Regions from separate parts of the Allorhizobium ampelinum S4 genome, predicted to be linked through region 2. Evidence: predicted binding sites of a transcription regulator. Region 2 holds the regulator's gene; each other region holds the start of a gene.
The links. Region 2 encodes LexA, which represses DNA repair genes until DNA is damaged. Its sites were predicted from a motif close to TGTTCNNNNTGTGTTCNG; they were not measured.
Positions count from the first base shown of each region.

Region 1: a site for LexA is predicted at 1,463-1,480, ahead of ruvC (crossover junction endodeoxyribonuclease RuvC). Genes of this name have one in related genera too.
Region 3: a site for LexA is predicted at 1,741-1,758, ahead of AVI_RS11195 (ATP-dependent helicase). Genes of this name have one in related genera too.
Region 4: a site for LexA is predicted at 2,673-2,690, ahead of AVI_RS08985 (ImuA family protein). Genes of this name have one in related genera too.

Region 1 is NC_011989.1:2,994,634-2,998,704, reverse strand. Features, by position in the region: gene AVI_RS14285 (AbrB/MazE/SpoVT family DNA-binding domain-containing protein) at 1-212, opposite strand, end outside; gene ruvA (Holliday junction branch migration protein RuvA) at 267-884, opposite strand; gene ruvC (crossover junction endodeoxyribonuclease RuvC) at 910-1,419, opposite strand; gene AVI_RS14270 (LLM class flavin-dependent oxidoreductase) at 1,625-2,641, shown strand; gene AVI_RS14265 (outer membrane protein) at 2,779-3,597, shown strand; gene olsE (ornithine lipid hydroxylase OlsE) at 3,845-4,071, shown strand, end outside.
Region 2 is NC_011989.1:2,111,897-2,115,967, reverse strand. Features, by position in the region: gene AVI_RS10080 (ComEC/Rec2 family competence protein) at 1-1,717, shown strand, start outside; gene lexA (transcriptional repressor LexA) at 1,698-2,417, opposite strand; gene AVI_RS10070 (pseudouridine-5'-phosphate glycosidase) at 2,808-3,731, opposite strand; gene AVI_RS10065 (carbohydrate kinase family protein) at 3,728-4,071, opposite strand, start outside.
Region 3 is NC_011989.1:2,357,170-2,361,240, reverse strand. Features, by position in the region: gene AVI_RS11195 (ATP-dependent helicase) at 1-1,698, opposite strand, end outside; gene pstS (phosphate ABC transporter substrate-binding protein PstS) at 2,010-3,059, shown strand; gene pstC (phosphate ABC transporter permease subunit PstC) at 3,159-4,071, shown strand, end outside.
Region 4 is NC_011989.1:1,885,088-1,889,158, forward strand. Features, by position in the region: gene AVI_RS08975 (error-prone DNA polymerase) at 1-427, opposite strand, end outside; gene AVI_RS08980 (Y-family DNA polymerase) at 424-1,935, opposite strand; gene AVI_RS08985 (ImuA family protein) at 1,856-2,608, opposite strand; gene gvpU (gas vesicle accessory protein GvpU) at 3,183-3,659, opposite strand.

The DNA.
Region 1 (4,071 bases), 880 kb from region 2:
TCCATCTCTTCCAGAGACATCGGCGGGCGGGACGGATCGTGCAGCAATCCCGCAAGCTGCATGGCATTACCATTTTTGACACGCAGGTAGACCCGATTTCCCTGAGTGACATAACGGACCTTGTCGCCGGGCTTCAAACCCAACATATCCCGGATTTCAGCCGGAATCGTCGTCTGTCCCTTCGACGTGATAGTACTGTCGTAAATCGCCATATCGATCTCCTTACTTTTTCACAATAGTAAGGAATCCTGCCAAAAGCAAGGAAATCACCGCGACAGCTCCTTCAAACCCAGCCGGATCAGCTTGGCACTGTCGGCGCCTTCACCGCCATTTTTCAAGGCGGCGGCGATGGCATTGGCGGCCTGGTCGCGGGAATAGCCGAGATTGGTCAAGGCTGACACTGCGTCGGAAACCGGGGCGGAGGCAACCCCTTCACCCAGTTCCTGCTTGAGGCCGATGGCGCTTCCCGCATCCCCGGTGAAGGCCGGAGCCTTGTTCTTCAATTCGGTGACAAGACGCAGCGCCACTTTCGGGCCGACGCCGGGGGCTCTGGCAATGGCGGGTTTGTCCTGGAGAGCAATGGCATTGGCCAGTTCGGAAGGGGTGAGGGTGGCCAAAATCGCCAGCGCCACCTTGGCACCGACGCCCTGCACGCTTTGCAGGAGATTGAACCATTCCCGCTCCAGCGCGCTCATGAAGCCGAACAATTTCAGCTGGTCTTCGCGCACATAGGTCTCGATGAACAGCACGATGGCTTCACCGGGAGACCCCAGCCGCGCCAGGGTGCGGGACGAACAATGCGCGACGTAACAGACGCCGTGCACATCAACCAGCACATGGTCGTCGCCGATCTCGTCAATGGTGCCTTTGAGCTTGCCAATCATATGCCATATCCAATGAAAAGAGTGATTATCCCGCCAGCGCCCGGCGCATCCGCTCACCGCCGCGATTATGGGCGTGACAGATGGCGATGGCCAAGGCATCGGCCGCATCATTGCCCTTGAATTCGGCCTTCGGCATCAGGATCTTCAGCATCATATGGATCTGCTGCTTATCGCCATGGCCGACGCCGATCACCGATTTCTTCACCGCATTCGGGGCATATTCCGCAACCGGCAAACCGGCGCGGGCAGGTACCAGCATGGCGATGCCACGGGCCTGGCCGAGCTTCAGTGTCGCGACGGCATCCTTGTTGACGAAGGTCTGTTCAACCGCTGCTTCATCCGGCTGGTGGAGATGCACCACATCGGCCAGCCCATCATGCAACTGGCACAGTCTAGAGGCCAGATCCATGTCGCCATCAGACATGACTGTACCCGATGCGATGAAGCGCAATGAATTGCCCAATGTCTCGATAACCCCCCAGCCGGTGCGGCGCAGGCCAGGATCGATACCGATAATGCGAATCGCGCTTGTCATGGAAAAATCCTAATCCTTTTCGCGCCAGATGTGCCAGCAAAAAGTGAACAAAACAAAAACATTTGCTGTGGATTGGGAGTCGATTTGCTCGTATTCTCAAAGCCTGCCCCGCAAAGATGTGATCGTGTCTTTCCTCTCACCGCCTCTGGTATCGGCGCCAGAAGTACATAAATAAAGTCATATCCTCTCATCTGGAGCGCGCTTTATGACATCTGGAAAAACCGTGCCGATTTCCATTCTGGACCTGTCGCCCATCGCTGAAGGGCAGAGCGTGTCGGATGCGCTTTCGGCCTCGCGGCGCATGGCCGTTGCGGCTGAAGAGCATGGTTATACGCGGTTCTGGCTGGCCGAGCATCACGGCATGCCGGGCATTGCCAGCGCGGCGACCTCTATTGTCATTGCCCATGTCGGGGCGGCGACCAAGCGGATTCGCATTGGCTCCGGGGGCATCATGCTGCCCAATCATGCGCCTATGGTGATTGCTGAGCAATTCGGCACGCTCGCGGCGCTGTTTCCGGGCCGGGTCGATCTGGGTCTCGGACGGGCGCCCGGCACCGATATGCGCACAGCCCGCGCCTTGCGCCGCAATATGGAGGCGGGCGTGGATAACTTCCCCCAGGATATCCAGGAGCTGCAATTGCTGCTGGGGCCACCGGTTGGCGATGGCAGCCTGATGGCGGTGCCCGGTGTGAATAGCGATGTGGCTGTGTGGTTGCTGGGTTCCAGCCTCTATAGCGCCCATCTGGCGGCAGCGCTGGGTCTTCCCTATGCCTTTGCATCGCATTTTGCCCCCGATCAACTGTTCGAGGCGATTTCGATCTACCGCGACCGCTTCCAGCCATCCGAGGCCCTCGATAAGCCCTATATGATCGTCGGCGTGATGGGCGCGGTCGCCGAGACGGATCAGGAGGCGCGACGCCTGTTTACCTCCGCCCAGCAGCAATTCATCAACCTGCGGCGTAATGTGCGCAGCCAGTTTCCTCGCCCGGTAGAGACCATGGAGGGTCTGTGGAGCGAAATGGAGCGCTTTGGCGTCGAGCATACGCTGCAACATGCTGTGGTCGGCGGCCCGGCGACAGCGGCTGAAAAGCTATCTCGCTTTCTGAAAAATACCGGCGCTGATGAAGTGATCGTCTCCATGCCGATCCACGATATCGAGGCACGGTTGACATCGGTCCGGCTGTTTGCCGATCTGCAGCGTCAGGCATGCGAAGCGGCGTGACGGCGTGGTAGAGGCCTAAATGCGATCGCGGCATGGTTAAGCAACAGGCTTAATGAGGTCTTAACCTTTGCCCTTCATTATCCAGGGTTGAAACCTGGGGCGTGGCCCCGTCATCCTTTGATTTTGGGGCCTTTCTCATGAAAAGACATCTATTGGCATTGTTTGCCGCCGGCATTCTGGCCGGTCCGGTAAGCGCCGCCGACGTCTATCAGCCAGAACCGCCGCCGCAGGACGCTCCCGAAGTGAGGGTTGCCGATACGTCCGGCTGGTATCTGCGTGGCGATATCGGCTATTCCTTCAACCAGTTGCGTGGTGCGAAATTCTATCAGGGCTCGAATGCCAATCAGGCCAGTTTCGACCGGCATGATCTCGATAACAGCTATACGCTGGGCGCCGGTGTCGGATACCAGATCAACAGTCATCTGCGCACCGATGTAACCTTCGACTATCTCGGCAAGTCGGATTTCACCGGCTCCACCCGTGGGTCCTGCGGTGTCTCAAGCGCCTGTACTTCGCGTGATCTGTCCTCCTTGCAGGCCTATACGCTGATGGCCAATGCCTATGTGGATCTCGGCACCTATGCCTCGTTCACGCCCTATGTCGGCGCCGGTATCGGCGGGTCCTACGTCAAGTGGGACAAGCTGAAAAACACCTCCTGCGCCGATGACGGCAGTGGTTGCGATGGCAGCGAAGAACATGGGGGCCGGGGTAGCTGGCGCTTTGCCTATCAGCTGATGTTTGGCACCTCCATCGATCTCACCTGCGACTGGAAAGCCGATATCGGCTACCGCTTCCGCCAGACGACGGGTGGCAGCATGTTCGGCTACAAGGCCAATGGCGGTCCCGGCAGTGACAAGGGCTTTTACAGCCACGACCTGCATGTCGGCGCCCGCTATCAGTTTGGTGGCTGCCCGACGCCGGTCGCCTATGAGCCGCCACCTCTCGTGTATAAGTGATCGGGCTTACCGCTTGCGAATGCCTGCTGGTCTGGATAGGACCGGCTCGATTTTGAAAAAGCGCCGTGCGTTCGAAAGGACGCACGGCATTTTGTTGTTTTTCATAACTGTCTGCCCCCTTGCATTTCCAGCACTGTCCCATAAAGCTAACAGCACAGGAACGGCTGCTTGGCGAAGGATCTCGTCCGTCAATGGGCTTTTCTGCCCGGATTTACATCACCACTGTCAATCTTTTTGAACGGTCAAAATGAAAATACTCGCTTCCTTCCTGGTCTGGCCGGGCGTGTTCGTGTTCGGCCTGACAGGCTCCTATTTCGCTTTTTCCAGTTCTCATCCGCTGCTTGGCTTCGTCGCCGTCTATCTCTGTGCTTTCGGTCTTCTGGCGCTCAGCGAGCGGTTCCTGCCCTATGAGCTGACCTGGCTGGAAGGCGATGGCGAGACCGTCAACGATGTCGCCCATACGCTGTTGACCAA
Region 2 (4,071 bases):
GCCGTCCCAGGTCATGGGACCGAGCCTGCAAATGTCCTTTGCAGCCACCTTTGCCCTGATCGCCGGATTCGACCTTTGGCGCCAACGCCCAAGAATGCCTCCCATCCTGCCGGCGATCCCGGCGCTGACAGTGCTGAAGCCGTTGATGACGCTGGTCAGCGGCATTCTGATGACCTCTGCACTTGGCGGTTTTTCCACAGCGATGTTTTCAGCGGCGCATTTCCACCGGGTCGGATTGCATGGGTTGGAGGCAAATCTCCTGGCGGCTCCCCTTATGTCGATGCTTGTCATGCCAGCGGCGATGATCGGCGTGCTGCTCATGCCGTTCGGTCTGGACCAATGGCCGATCCAGTTGATGGGGCTTGGCCTTGAGGGCGTATTGATGATTGCCAGCAAGGTCGCGAGCTGGGGTAATGGCTTCACCTTCGGCCGGTTCGAGTGGTGGTTTCTGCCGGTCTCGGCAACCGGCCTGCTGATACTGACCCTGATGAAGACGCGGCTGCGGCTGATTGGCGTGGCGATGATGCTGACGGCGTTTGGCTATGAGGCGATAAAAACCGATCCGCCACTGCCCGATCTCGCCATATCCGAAGATGGCCAACTGTTCGCTCTCTTTCGGACCGACGACCGCCATCTCTTGACCATCGCCACCAACAAGAAGCGTCCGCCGAGTTTCATTTTCAACCAATGGCGCTCAGTGCTCGACATTGCCGATCCGATTGCGCCTGAAATATTGCCCAAGCTGGCAGCTGTTGAGATCGAGACAGGCCAACAGGGCGCGGGGAAAGGCGAGGACAAGGCGCGGGAAACAACGCGGGCCGGAAAAACAAAGACGGGGGGCCAAAAAGTCAAGGGAAGAGAGCCAGTAGAGCCGCAACAGGCGATGGCGGAGATGACGACGGCAAAGGAGAAGGCCGATAAAAAACCTGATCTTTTCCATTGCCGCACCGATGCCTTTTGCCTCGCGAGGCTCAGCAATGGTTGGACCGTCAGCCTGGTGCAGAACCGCGACTACAACCAGGCCGCTTGCGCCCTGTCCGACCTGATCGTTTCGACTGAGGCCGGCCGTGATGCCGAATGTAAGGCGCCGATAGCATCCACTATTCCCTCAGAAAAAAACGAAACCACCGTTACCCGGGAGCCTGCGGAAGACGCGACTGGGGCGGACGTTGAAATTGAACGGATCATGGCCGATGGTGACATGCTGCCATCTGACAACAGCAGCCCGTCCGTTCGCTCCCAAACGATCAGCCGAACGCAAGCGGGAGACATTTCTGCAGCCAGTGTAACGACGGTACCGGGGAAGGGTGTTGCAGTGCCCACAGATAGCCAAGTGAAGGGCGGCGCCTCAAACTCAGACCAGAATTCCCCGTCCCTAATAGAAGCGGGCGAACCTCTCGCCTTCTTGCAAACCGAGAAGGCCGCTAACGCTGGACCGATGCTGTCACGTCCCCCGAAAGTCCTGACCCGTAACGATCTGCGACGGTTCGGTGCAATGGAGATCACGCTTGGTGATCCCGCCACCCGAACGCTGCATATCGTTACGGCATTTCAAAATCAGTATCGGCCCTGGACCCGCCATCGTTATTTCGACTGGCGCAGCAATCGCTATGATCGACCGAATGGTACGGCCCACGCCAATGTTCCATCTGCTGCCAGCGACGACGTCCAGTCAGGCGCTGGAGATGTCAGTGAGCTTAGTGATAGCGACGAATAAGACCGACAAGCTTGCCCTGGATTTTTACCCGGTCCGGTCCGAAAATCCGGGTCTCATAGGCCGGATTGGCAGCTTCCAGCGCGATGGACGCCCCACGGCGGCGGAAGCGTTTCAACGTGGCTTCCTCATCGTCTACCAGAGCAACGACGATATCGCCCGGATTGGCGGTGGTGGCGTTGCGGATGATCACCGTGTCGCCATCGAGAATGCCAGCTTCGATCATCGAATCGCCTTTGACCTCAAGGGCGTAATGTTCGCCGCTGCCCAGCATTTCCATCGGCACGGAAATGTCATGGGTGTTGTTCTGGATAGCGGAGATCGGCACGCCTGCCGCGATACGGCCCATGACAGGTATGGATGAGGAATTGCGTACTTCCTCGACCTGTTTGGCCGGAGCGGATGGAACTGCCTGCAACTTGCCTCGGCTGCCTTCAATGACGGATGGCGAAAATCCTGTACGTCGGGGCGGTATGCTGGAGGTCATGGCCTCTGGCAGCTTGATAACTTCCAGCGCTCGTGCACGGTTTGGCAAGCGACGGATGAAACCGCGCTCTTCCAAAGCGGTGATCAGCCGGTGAATGCCGGATTTTGAGGCGAGGTCCAGGGCATCCTTCATCTCATCGAAGGAGGGCGGCACCCCAGACTCCTTCATGCGCTCGTGTATAAACAGCAAAAGTTCCTGTTGCTTGCGAGTCAGCATTGGGACCTACCCTTTGAATTATGAAACAAATACAGAACATACGCTATCTGTTCCAGTTGTGTTCCGCAAGTCCTTCTTGCAAATTTCCTTCGATGACGCGGCGAGAGACGGCGTTGAAGAGGAGACGAACGAGAAGCATCCTTTAAATACGGGAGGCTGAGAGGCTCCTATAGAAACAGAAAGCCTTTGCTTTATTGTCCTGACGACTGTCGGTTGGGAATGGGCAGAAAGATAGAGAAAATCGATACTATCGAAGACGTGAAATTGCGGAATGAAAGTTGGTAGCAAGTTGTTTCAGTGCGGATGGCCAACGATAAATCGACAACAATAATCTGCCGCAGTGTCTGATCGGGGACATTATCACCCCCGATCCATTTTGATATCAGTGGCTTACAGCATCGCGACGGCAATTTCCGCGGCAAGACGCGCGTTGTTTTCCACCAACGCGATATTGGTGGTCAGGCTGCGGCCGTCGGTGAGGTGATAGATTGCGTCGAGCAGGAAAGGCGTGACGGCTTTGCCAGTGATTTCCTCGCGTTCAGCCGCGGCCAGCGCCCGGCCAATATAGATTTCCATCTCCTCGCGCGCGATTTCCTCTGCTTCCGGCACGGGATTGGCGATCAACATGCCGCCATCAATGCCCAATTGGTCGCGTACCTTCTGGAAATTGGCAATTGCTGCGGGGCTTTCCAGTTTAAGTGGGCTTTTCAAGCCCGATTCCCGCGACCAGAAGGCTGGAAATTCGTCGCTGTCGTAAGTCACGACAGGTACGCCACGGGTTTCCAGGACTTCCAATGTCTTGGGAATATCAAGAATAGCTTTTGCTCCGGCGCAGACGACGATGACAGGGGTGCGGGCCAGTTCTTCCAGGTCCGCTGAAATGTCAAAGCTTTCTTCTGCGCCACGATGCACGCCGCCGATGCCGCCGGTGGCAAAAACCGAGATATTGGCGCGGGCGGCAGCGATCATCGTCGCGGCTACCGTGGTAGCGCCGGTGCGGCGTTCGGCAATGGCGTAGGCGAGATCGGCACGAGAGACCTTCAGGACATCAGTCATTTGCGCCAGTTTTTGCAACTGATCTTCTTCCAGCCCGATATGCAAAACGCCTTCAATCACGGCGATGGTCGCCGGGACCGCACCACCGTCGCGAATGATTGCCTCCACGCTTTGCGCCATCTCGACATTTTTCGGATAGGGCATGCCATGGGTGATAATGGTGGATTCCAGCGCGACAATAGGCGCATTGCGCGTCTTGGCCGCAGCCACTTCGCGGGCGTATACGATGGGCAGGAGCGGAGAAATCGAACGGGTCATGATCGGGAACTCGTTTGGCGGGGAAGGGCGCGCGGCTCGCCAACAAGGTCAAGGCGCGCGGCGAGGCGATCTGCGGTGAGGTCCTCGTCTGTTGCCCTGTCAGATAGCAGGGTCAGGCCAGCCAAAGCAACACCGTGGCGCAGCGCCAGCGGCAAGGAACTGTCATTCACTCTTTGCGAAAGCACCCCCGCACAAAGCGAATCGCCAGCTCCGGTCACATCGGCCAGTGCGTCCAGTGGCGGCGGGGTCAAGGCATAGTCACCGCTTGGATCAAAGGCAACGACCGGTCCCGCACCATTGGTGACAACGCCGCCATGGAGGCCTTTGGCGCGAAGCAGAT
Region 3 (4,071 bases), 250 kb from region 2:
GCTCTCGTCGAGGATCTGTTCGGCAAGCTCGGTATGCGGCGTGTTTTCCAGCAGATCCTGCCAGCGGCGGAAATCCGTCACCACGTCAAACAGCGCCTTGCGCGCCTTCGGCTTCAGCTCATCGGTCTCGATGATGTCGGAGGCCGCTGCCAGCATCGGAATATCTCGTTTGCGGGCATAGTCATGCAGGGTGCGCACCGTAGTGTCGCCCAGACCGCGCTTTGGCGTATTGACGATCCGCTCGAAGGCCAGGTCGTCAGCGGGCTGGCAGACCATGCGGAAATAGGCCATGGCATCGCGGATTTCCAATCGCTCGTAAAAGCGCGGGCCGCCGATAACCCGATAGTTCAGCCCAAGCGTCACGAACCGGTCTTCAAACTCGCGCATCTGGAAGGAGGCGCGCACCAGAATGGCCATGTCGTTGAGCTTATGCTGGTTGCGTTGCAGCTGTTCTATTTCCTCGCCAACCGCGCGGGCTTCCTCCTCGGAATCCCAGGCGGCATGCACCACGACTTTTTCGTCGTTCGGATCGACCCGGTCGGTAAACAGCGTCTTACCCAGACGACCCTCGTTATGGGCAATCAGAAAACCGGCAGCGCCAAGAATATGCTCCGTCGAGCGGTAATTCCGCTCCAGTTTGATGACTTTCGCGCCCGGAAAATCCTTCTCGAAGCGCAGGATATTGTCCACTTCGGCCCCACGCCAGCCATAGATCGACTGATCGTCGTCGCCAACGCAGCAAATATTCACTGTGCCGTTTGTGACCTTGCCGTCAGCGGTTTTTGTGCTTGGCCGCTGCGCCAACAGCCGCAACCACATATATTGCGCCGTGTTGGTGTCCTGATATTCATCCACCAGAATATAGCGAAAGCGCTGGTGATAGTCCTTCAGCACATCCGGATTGGCGCGGAACATCCGGATCGGGTGCAGGAGAAGATCGCCGAAATCGCAGGCATTCAGGCTTTTCAGCCGAGCCTGGTAGGCGGCGTAAAGCTCGCGGCCCTTGCCATTGCCAAAGGCACGGGCGTCGCCCTCGGGGATCTGCGCGGGGTCGAGGCCCTTGTTTTTCCAGCCGTCGATCATTCCGGCAAACATCTTGGCGGGCCAGCGTTTGTCGTCCAACCCTTCGGCCTGGATGATCTGCTTGATCAGCCGCACCACGTCATCGGTATCGAGAATAGTGAAATCTGAGGTCAGGCCGACCAGTTCGGCATGGCGGCGCAAGAGCTTGACGCCGATGGAGTGGAATGTGCCAAGCCAGGGCATGCCTTCGACTGCACCGCCAACCAGAACGCCGACGCGCTCTTTCATCTCGCGGGCCGCCTTGTTGGTGAAGGTGACGGAGAGGATTTGGCTGGGGAAAGCGCGGCCGGTGGCCAGAATATGGGCGATACGGGTGGTCAACACTCGCGTCTTACCGGTGCCGGCACCCGCCAGCACCAGAACCGGACCATCCAGGGTTTCGACTGCTTCACGCTGTTCCGGGTTGAGGCCTGCGAGGTAATCTGGATTGCGGTTCTGGTCGCGCGCGGCCATGGCACGCGCCGCGATGCCCAATCCGCCCCCAGCTTTGGTGCTTGCCGCAGGGCTGCTCTCCTGTTGGGGCGCAGGCGCATCCGTGGCTTTCGCTCCTTTTGCGGAGGTCCGGGGTGCAGGCTCTTCGTCAAAGAAGGGAATATCGTCAAAACCGTTGCTCATGCCCTTCAATGTAGTGATTCTACCTCGAAAGGCCAGTGAAAACGTTCTTGTTTCATTCCAATCCCGGCAGCGGGACGGTGAATTGAGAAAAAAACAGGCGGAAAGAGGGGAAGGGAAACCTGATTGCAAATGGAAGGAAAATCACGCCAACTTTACGCTTATGGGCCTGAAAATCACAGCCGCGTGATGCCACTCGCTGGCCGGAATTTTGTCACGAAAGCTTCATGGAAGCGACTTAGGCCAATGCCAGTGTCGCTCGAAAAGCCGCTGGGGCTTTGAGAGATTGCTCGACGAACACGGGGATTATTCCGATGACTTTCATGAAAAAGATCGCCACGGGTGCGGCGCTTGCCGCCTTTTCGGTCGCCTTTACCGGTGCGGCTTTTGCTGCCGACATTTCCGGTGCCGGTTCCAGCTTCATCTACCCTGTGTTTTCCAAATGGGGTGAAGCCTACAAAGCCAAGACCGGCATCAGCCTGAATTACCAGTCCATCGGTTCGGGCGGCGGCATCAAGCAGGTTGAAGCCAAGACCGTGACCTTCGGCGCTACCGACAAGCCGCTGAGCGACGAAGAACTCACCAAGAACGGCCTGACCCAGTTTCCGATGGTGATGGGCGGCATCGTGCCAATGTACAATATCGAAGGCGTGAAGCCGGGCGAACTGGTGCTGGATGGCAAGGCGCTCGAAGGCATCTATATGGGCACGATCACCAAGTGGAACGACCCAGTGATTGCCGCTCTCAACAAGAGCGTCAAGCTGCCCGACCAAGCCATTGTCGTCGTACACCGCGCCGATGGTTCCGGCACCACCTTCAATTTCACCGATTACCTCAGCAAGGTTTCCGCTGATTGGAAGAGCAAGATCGGCTCCGACACCGCTGTTGAGTGGCCGGTCGGCATCGGCGCCAAGGGCTCTGAAGGTGTTGCCAACACGGTCAAGCAGACCGCTGGCGCCATCGGCTATAATGAATATGCCTATGTGATCCAGAATAAGCTCGGCTATGCCAAGATGAAGAATGACGCGGGCAAGGTGGTCGAGCCTTCGCTGGACAGCTTTGCCGCTGCCGCTGCCAATGCCGATTGGGCCGGTGCCAAGAATTTCAACGTCGTCATCACCAATCAGCCCGGCGAAAAGAGCTGGCCGATTGCTGCGTCCACCTGGGTGCTGATCCATAAGGACCCTGCCGACAAGGACGCGACCGAAGCCGCCCTGAAGTTCTTCGCCTGGGCCTACAAGGATGGCACCGGCGAAGCCAAGGCGCTGGAATATGTGGCTATTCCGAAGCCGGTGGTGAAGCTGATCGAAAACTCCTGGGACAGCATCCAGAAGGACGGCAAGCCGGTCTTCAAGGCGATGTAATTGCCACTCGTCTTTCTTCTACAACAACAGCGGACGGTCATCGCCCGCTGTTTGCATATTTGAACCACTCCGCTGCCTTGTCCCTTCGGAAAGCCCTGCATGACTGTCATCCATCAACCGACCATGAGCGAGGAAGAGGCAAGAACCGCTGCCGCCAAGCGGGTGCGCTTTGCCGATGCATTGTTCATCCGCGCCACCTGGCTTTGCGCCATGCTGGTTATGGTCGCATTGCTCGGGGTGTTTCTGTCACTGCTGATCGAATCCCTGCCGACCTGGCGGGAATTCGGCATATCCTTTCTGTGGAACGAACGTTGGAGCCCGGCCAAGGACATTTACGGGGCAGCCGCTCCGATTTACGGCACGTTGATTACCTCGGTCATCGGGCTTGTTATTGGCGTTCCCGTCAGTTTCGGCATCGCCATCTTTCTCACCGAAATGTGCCCGCCGCTGCTGCAACGGCCCATCGGCACGGCCATCGAGCTTCTGGCGGGTATTCCCAGCATTATTTACGGGCTCTGGGGCTTCTTCGTGCTGGCGCCGGTCATGCAATCCGTGGTGCAGCCCGCTTTGATCGCCACATTCGGAAATGTGCCTGTTCTCGGCCTGCTGTTTAGCGGCGCACCCTATGGCATCGGTCTTCTGACGGCGGGGATCGTGCTGGCGATCATGGTCATTCCATTCATCACCTCCGTCACCCGCGACGTGTTCGGCACCGTGCCGGTGCTACTCAGGGAATCCGCCTACGGCATGGGCATGACCACCTGGGAAGTCGTCTTCCACATCATCATTCCCTATACCCGGCGCGGCCTGATCGGCGGCGTCATGCTGGGCCTTGGCCGGGCGCTGGGCGAAACCATGGCAGTCACCTTCGTGATCGGCAATTCGCACCGGATTGCCACCTCGCTGCTCTCGCCCGCCACGACGATTTCGGCTTCGATTGCCAATGAGTTTTCCGAGGCGACGTCGGATCTCTATACGTCCAGTCTGGTGGCGCTTGGTCTCATCCTGTTCT
Region 4 (4,071 bases), 230 kb from region 2:
CGAACACCTCCGCCATCTTTCGCAGTTGGACAGCACACGTGTCATCGGCGAGATCGGGCACCAATATGCCGAGCAGGCCTTCGCCATACTGGGCGATGTCATCAAGCATCAGAATGCAATTGTCCTTGCCGCCTCTGCCCTTACCCAGCGTAATCAACCGGGCCAGCCGAGAATAGGCCGTGCGGTCCGTCGGGTAAACCAGGATCGACATGCCATCCTGCAGATCCAGCCGACAACCGACGACCAGGCGCACACCGGTGGCGCGGGACGCTTCCAGTGCCCGAACAATGCCGGCGAGCGAATTGCGATCAACAACACCGATGGCATCGATGCCGAGGCTCTTTGCTGTCTCAAACAGCTCTATCGCGCTGCTGGCACCGCGCAGGAACGAGAAATGGGTGGTGACCTGAAGCTCGGCATATCTCATGCAAATATCCCCTGGACGAACCATTTGTGCGAGCCGGTCTCGCCATCCACACCGTCTCCTGACCGGAACACCCACAGACGCTCGCCGGCTTCATCCTCGATGATGAAATAATCCCGCACTGCTGCCCATTCGGATGTACGCTGCCACCACTCGCCAAATATCCGCTCGGGCCCATCGGCGCGCTTCACTTTTCGCCGCTTGCCCCGCCATGTGACGGAAACGGGTGGATGGTCGGGCATCAGCGCGATGACCTCGACCAGCTCTGGATGCGTAAGCAAGCGCACCGGTCGCGGCCAATGATGCGACCATGATACCGTGACATCTTCGGCCACGGCCGCGATACGCTGAACGCTACGCTCCGGAACATCGGAGGCGACAGGTGCGAAGCGATAGACCCGTTGTCCACGATTGCCGAAGAGGTCGATGAGCGGCGTGATATCCGCGCGCTCTTCCTCAACGAGACCAGACGATCTCTGCGTCTCCTCAAGAGGTTCCGCCATGATCGCCACCAGGGTCAGTTTTTCGATGCCAAAGCCCGGGTCAATCTTTTCCGTCCGGTCCCTGAACAGCTTCGTCAACCAGGCCACATCGCGTGCCGCCTTTGCAGTGCCCACCCGTAGAGCCTGGGCGGTATTATCCACCCTTTGGACGATAAGATCGAGCCTGCGAACACCCAGGCCTTGTCTGTGAAGTTCATTACAGAGCTCCCCAACCAGTCGACCGACATATTTGTTGATCGTTTCGGCAGCCCCGATCGGTTCCTGGAACGCGCGGCTGACCTCAATTCGTTCCGGGCTGCGAATAGGGTCGATCGGCTCGTTGAGGCGGCCGAAAATCTGATCCAGACGGCGCGCGATGTCTGGACCGAAACGCAGTGTCAGCGGCGCGCGCGGTGTCGCAGAAAGCTCACCGATGGTTCGAAAGCCGAGGGTCCTCAGGTCATTCACGGTTTTTTTGGGCAGCCTCAGCAATGACACTGGTAAGCGCTGGACGGCGTGGGCGGTTTCGCTGCGGGGCACGATCATCACTTCCTGGCTGATGGCTCGTGCGCAGGCATGCGCGGCACCCCAGGTATCCGCGATGGCAATACGCACCGTCAGCCCCCTGCCGCGAAAACGATTAGCGATGCCGGTCAGCATCGCAAGCTCTCCGCCCTGCAGATGATCGGCACCATCGGTATCCATGACGATACCATTTGGAGCATCGATGGCGACAATCGGCGAATATTGAGCGAGTACCCATAATGTAATGCGTTCAAGAGCCAAAGCGTCTGCCGCCGGATCGGCATCGATCATCAGAAGCCTCTGGAACAGGGCCTGGGCCTTTGCGGCCTGCATTCCAACACGCACGCCGGCCTTTTTGGCTGCCGCATCTACCGCAGACACCCATCGTTTTGAGCCGGTCCTGGCGATCATGGCGGTCGCTTGCTCAACCGGAATGGTGGGATCGGCGCGACGAATGCGATCCGTCGGCAGATCTGGAAGGTAGATCGATACGACCCTGGTCATCACACGCTCCAACGATAAACTCAGCACACTCGCCTGCACGCGATCTCATCAGTTCCAGCAACCAGGTTGCCCGCCCCACACCGGGCACGGGCAATTCCTGCGATGGCAACACGCTGACCCTCCACCGGGTGGTCGATGCGGTCGGTTGGCCATAGTCATTGGCTTCTGTCTGTCGTCGCCATCTGCGAACAACGAGCGCCAATGTTCCCTTCTTTTCGGCAGCAAGCTGAAGGCGTCTGCTTGCCAGCATCGGCAGCCGGACCAGTTCGCCAACAACGGCACCAAGGCCACCATAAGACAGCGCCTCTTCCATGGAGGCGAGGACGTCCTTTTCCGTGTCTCCCTCTACAAATATGACGCGATTTGCATCGAGACCGACCTGGGCCAGTGCCGGAAAGAACAGATCCGGCCGCGTCAGGCACCAGACGATCTTTCCTTTCGTTCTCGTTGCAATCCCGGCTGCAAACAGGGCAGCGGCGGCTCCATCGACCGTGTCGGCGCCACCGCCCGCAAACTCATGCAGTGCGCCGCGAGCAAGACCACCTCCCGGCAGCATGGCATCGATCTCATCCAGGCCGAACGGCAAAGACCCAGACGGCTTCGAAAAGCCTCCTTCAAGAGAAGTAATCCGATCGCGAAGATCGGCTATGACGTGCTCGCGCGTAGCCGTCATCGTTCACGTAATCCTCTCGGTCCGTGGTGCCCATTGGAACGGTATCATGCCGTTTGAATATTTAAGTTCATGTTTTGTTCCTACGCAAGAAAAGAGTCAAGTGGCTATAAACTTCGAACTTTCTCCCGTTTTTTAGCAAAAAGAAGATTCGCAAATCGAATCATCGGACTAGATGGTGATCCAGCCAAGTGACGTTTTTGAGAAAATTGTTTCGCCAGAGCACGGCCATCATAGGAACACTCTGTGGAAAAGAGGGCGCTACAGCAAAAGAGCGCAGTCGACTATTCTAAAGGAGATTGGATTTGTCGACAACCTTACGCCGGACGCGGTGGCAGGCAGGCAGTCGTGGTGCTCGAGAAGCTGGGCAACGCTCGCCAGCAACTGGGGGAGCGGCCTAAACGTGCGAGAAGCCGCCGCCCGCATGAAAATTGGCAAACCTCGAACTACCAAGCACTGAGATATCAACCGCATCGAAGGTCAAGCTCACGTATGCTCCGTATGCGTTCTCAAAATTCGGACGGACCCACCACTTTCGTGTCGTGACGGCTCTACGTTCGGCGGAAAGGTGGTGCCACTACGGCCTAGTTGTTGGTGAAAAATTGCCAATAATGAAGCCATCAACGGATGATAGCTTACCTCGCCAGAGAACTCCCTGATTTTCTGGAAGTGGGGCTTGGCCCGGGGCATAAAATCGCGCGTTCATCAAATGAACGTAGCCGATGGGCGCAGGTTGCCAATCCTCAGAAGCACCCTCAGGCTGCTCATATATTGCCGTGTACTCCTTCCAAGCATTACCGAGGAAATCTGAAATATCATTCGGGGCCTGCGAAGAAATCTTCATCAGTTTAGAAAGTTCCTCGAAATATTTTTTGCCACCGACGAGCATTCCAGAAACGATCACACCCTTGACAGTTAATGTGACACCAATTTCGATCCCATGAGAGACAATATTCTCGATCGTAGTTCGAAGAAACCAATCTGTAGCATCGATAATTTCTACCGGCTGCACTCTTTGCTCTACACCGTCTTTAATGTTTACCTCGTCTGCCATGATGTGCCTCCTCGACTTTTGGTAAGAACATATCAGACATCCAAGTCGCTGAAAATTAGCCGTTACTAAAAAAAATCCAAATGTACTAAATTTTGGTAGTTGGCTGAATAATAAAGAAAATATCAAGGGCACTTTAAAATTAACTTGGTTTCGATCACGCCACTCTGCCCAGACTCGGATCACGAAGTCGGCGGGAAGTCTGTCCGCACTTACCTGAAAATTGCCCGTCGTGGAGATCGCCAGCCGCGTAGGCACACCAACTGCCTGCACAGTCAACAGCAGATCGTCGATATGCCAGCCCAAAATTAAGGTTTGGGCCTGTACCTGCGTGACAACTCTGCCGGAACATGCCCACGCGCTTGCTACGGAAACCTTTTGCAGCATTCTGCAAAAGGGGTTGGCGTACGGGGGA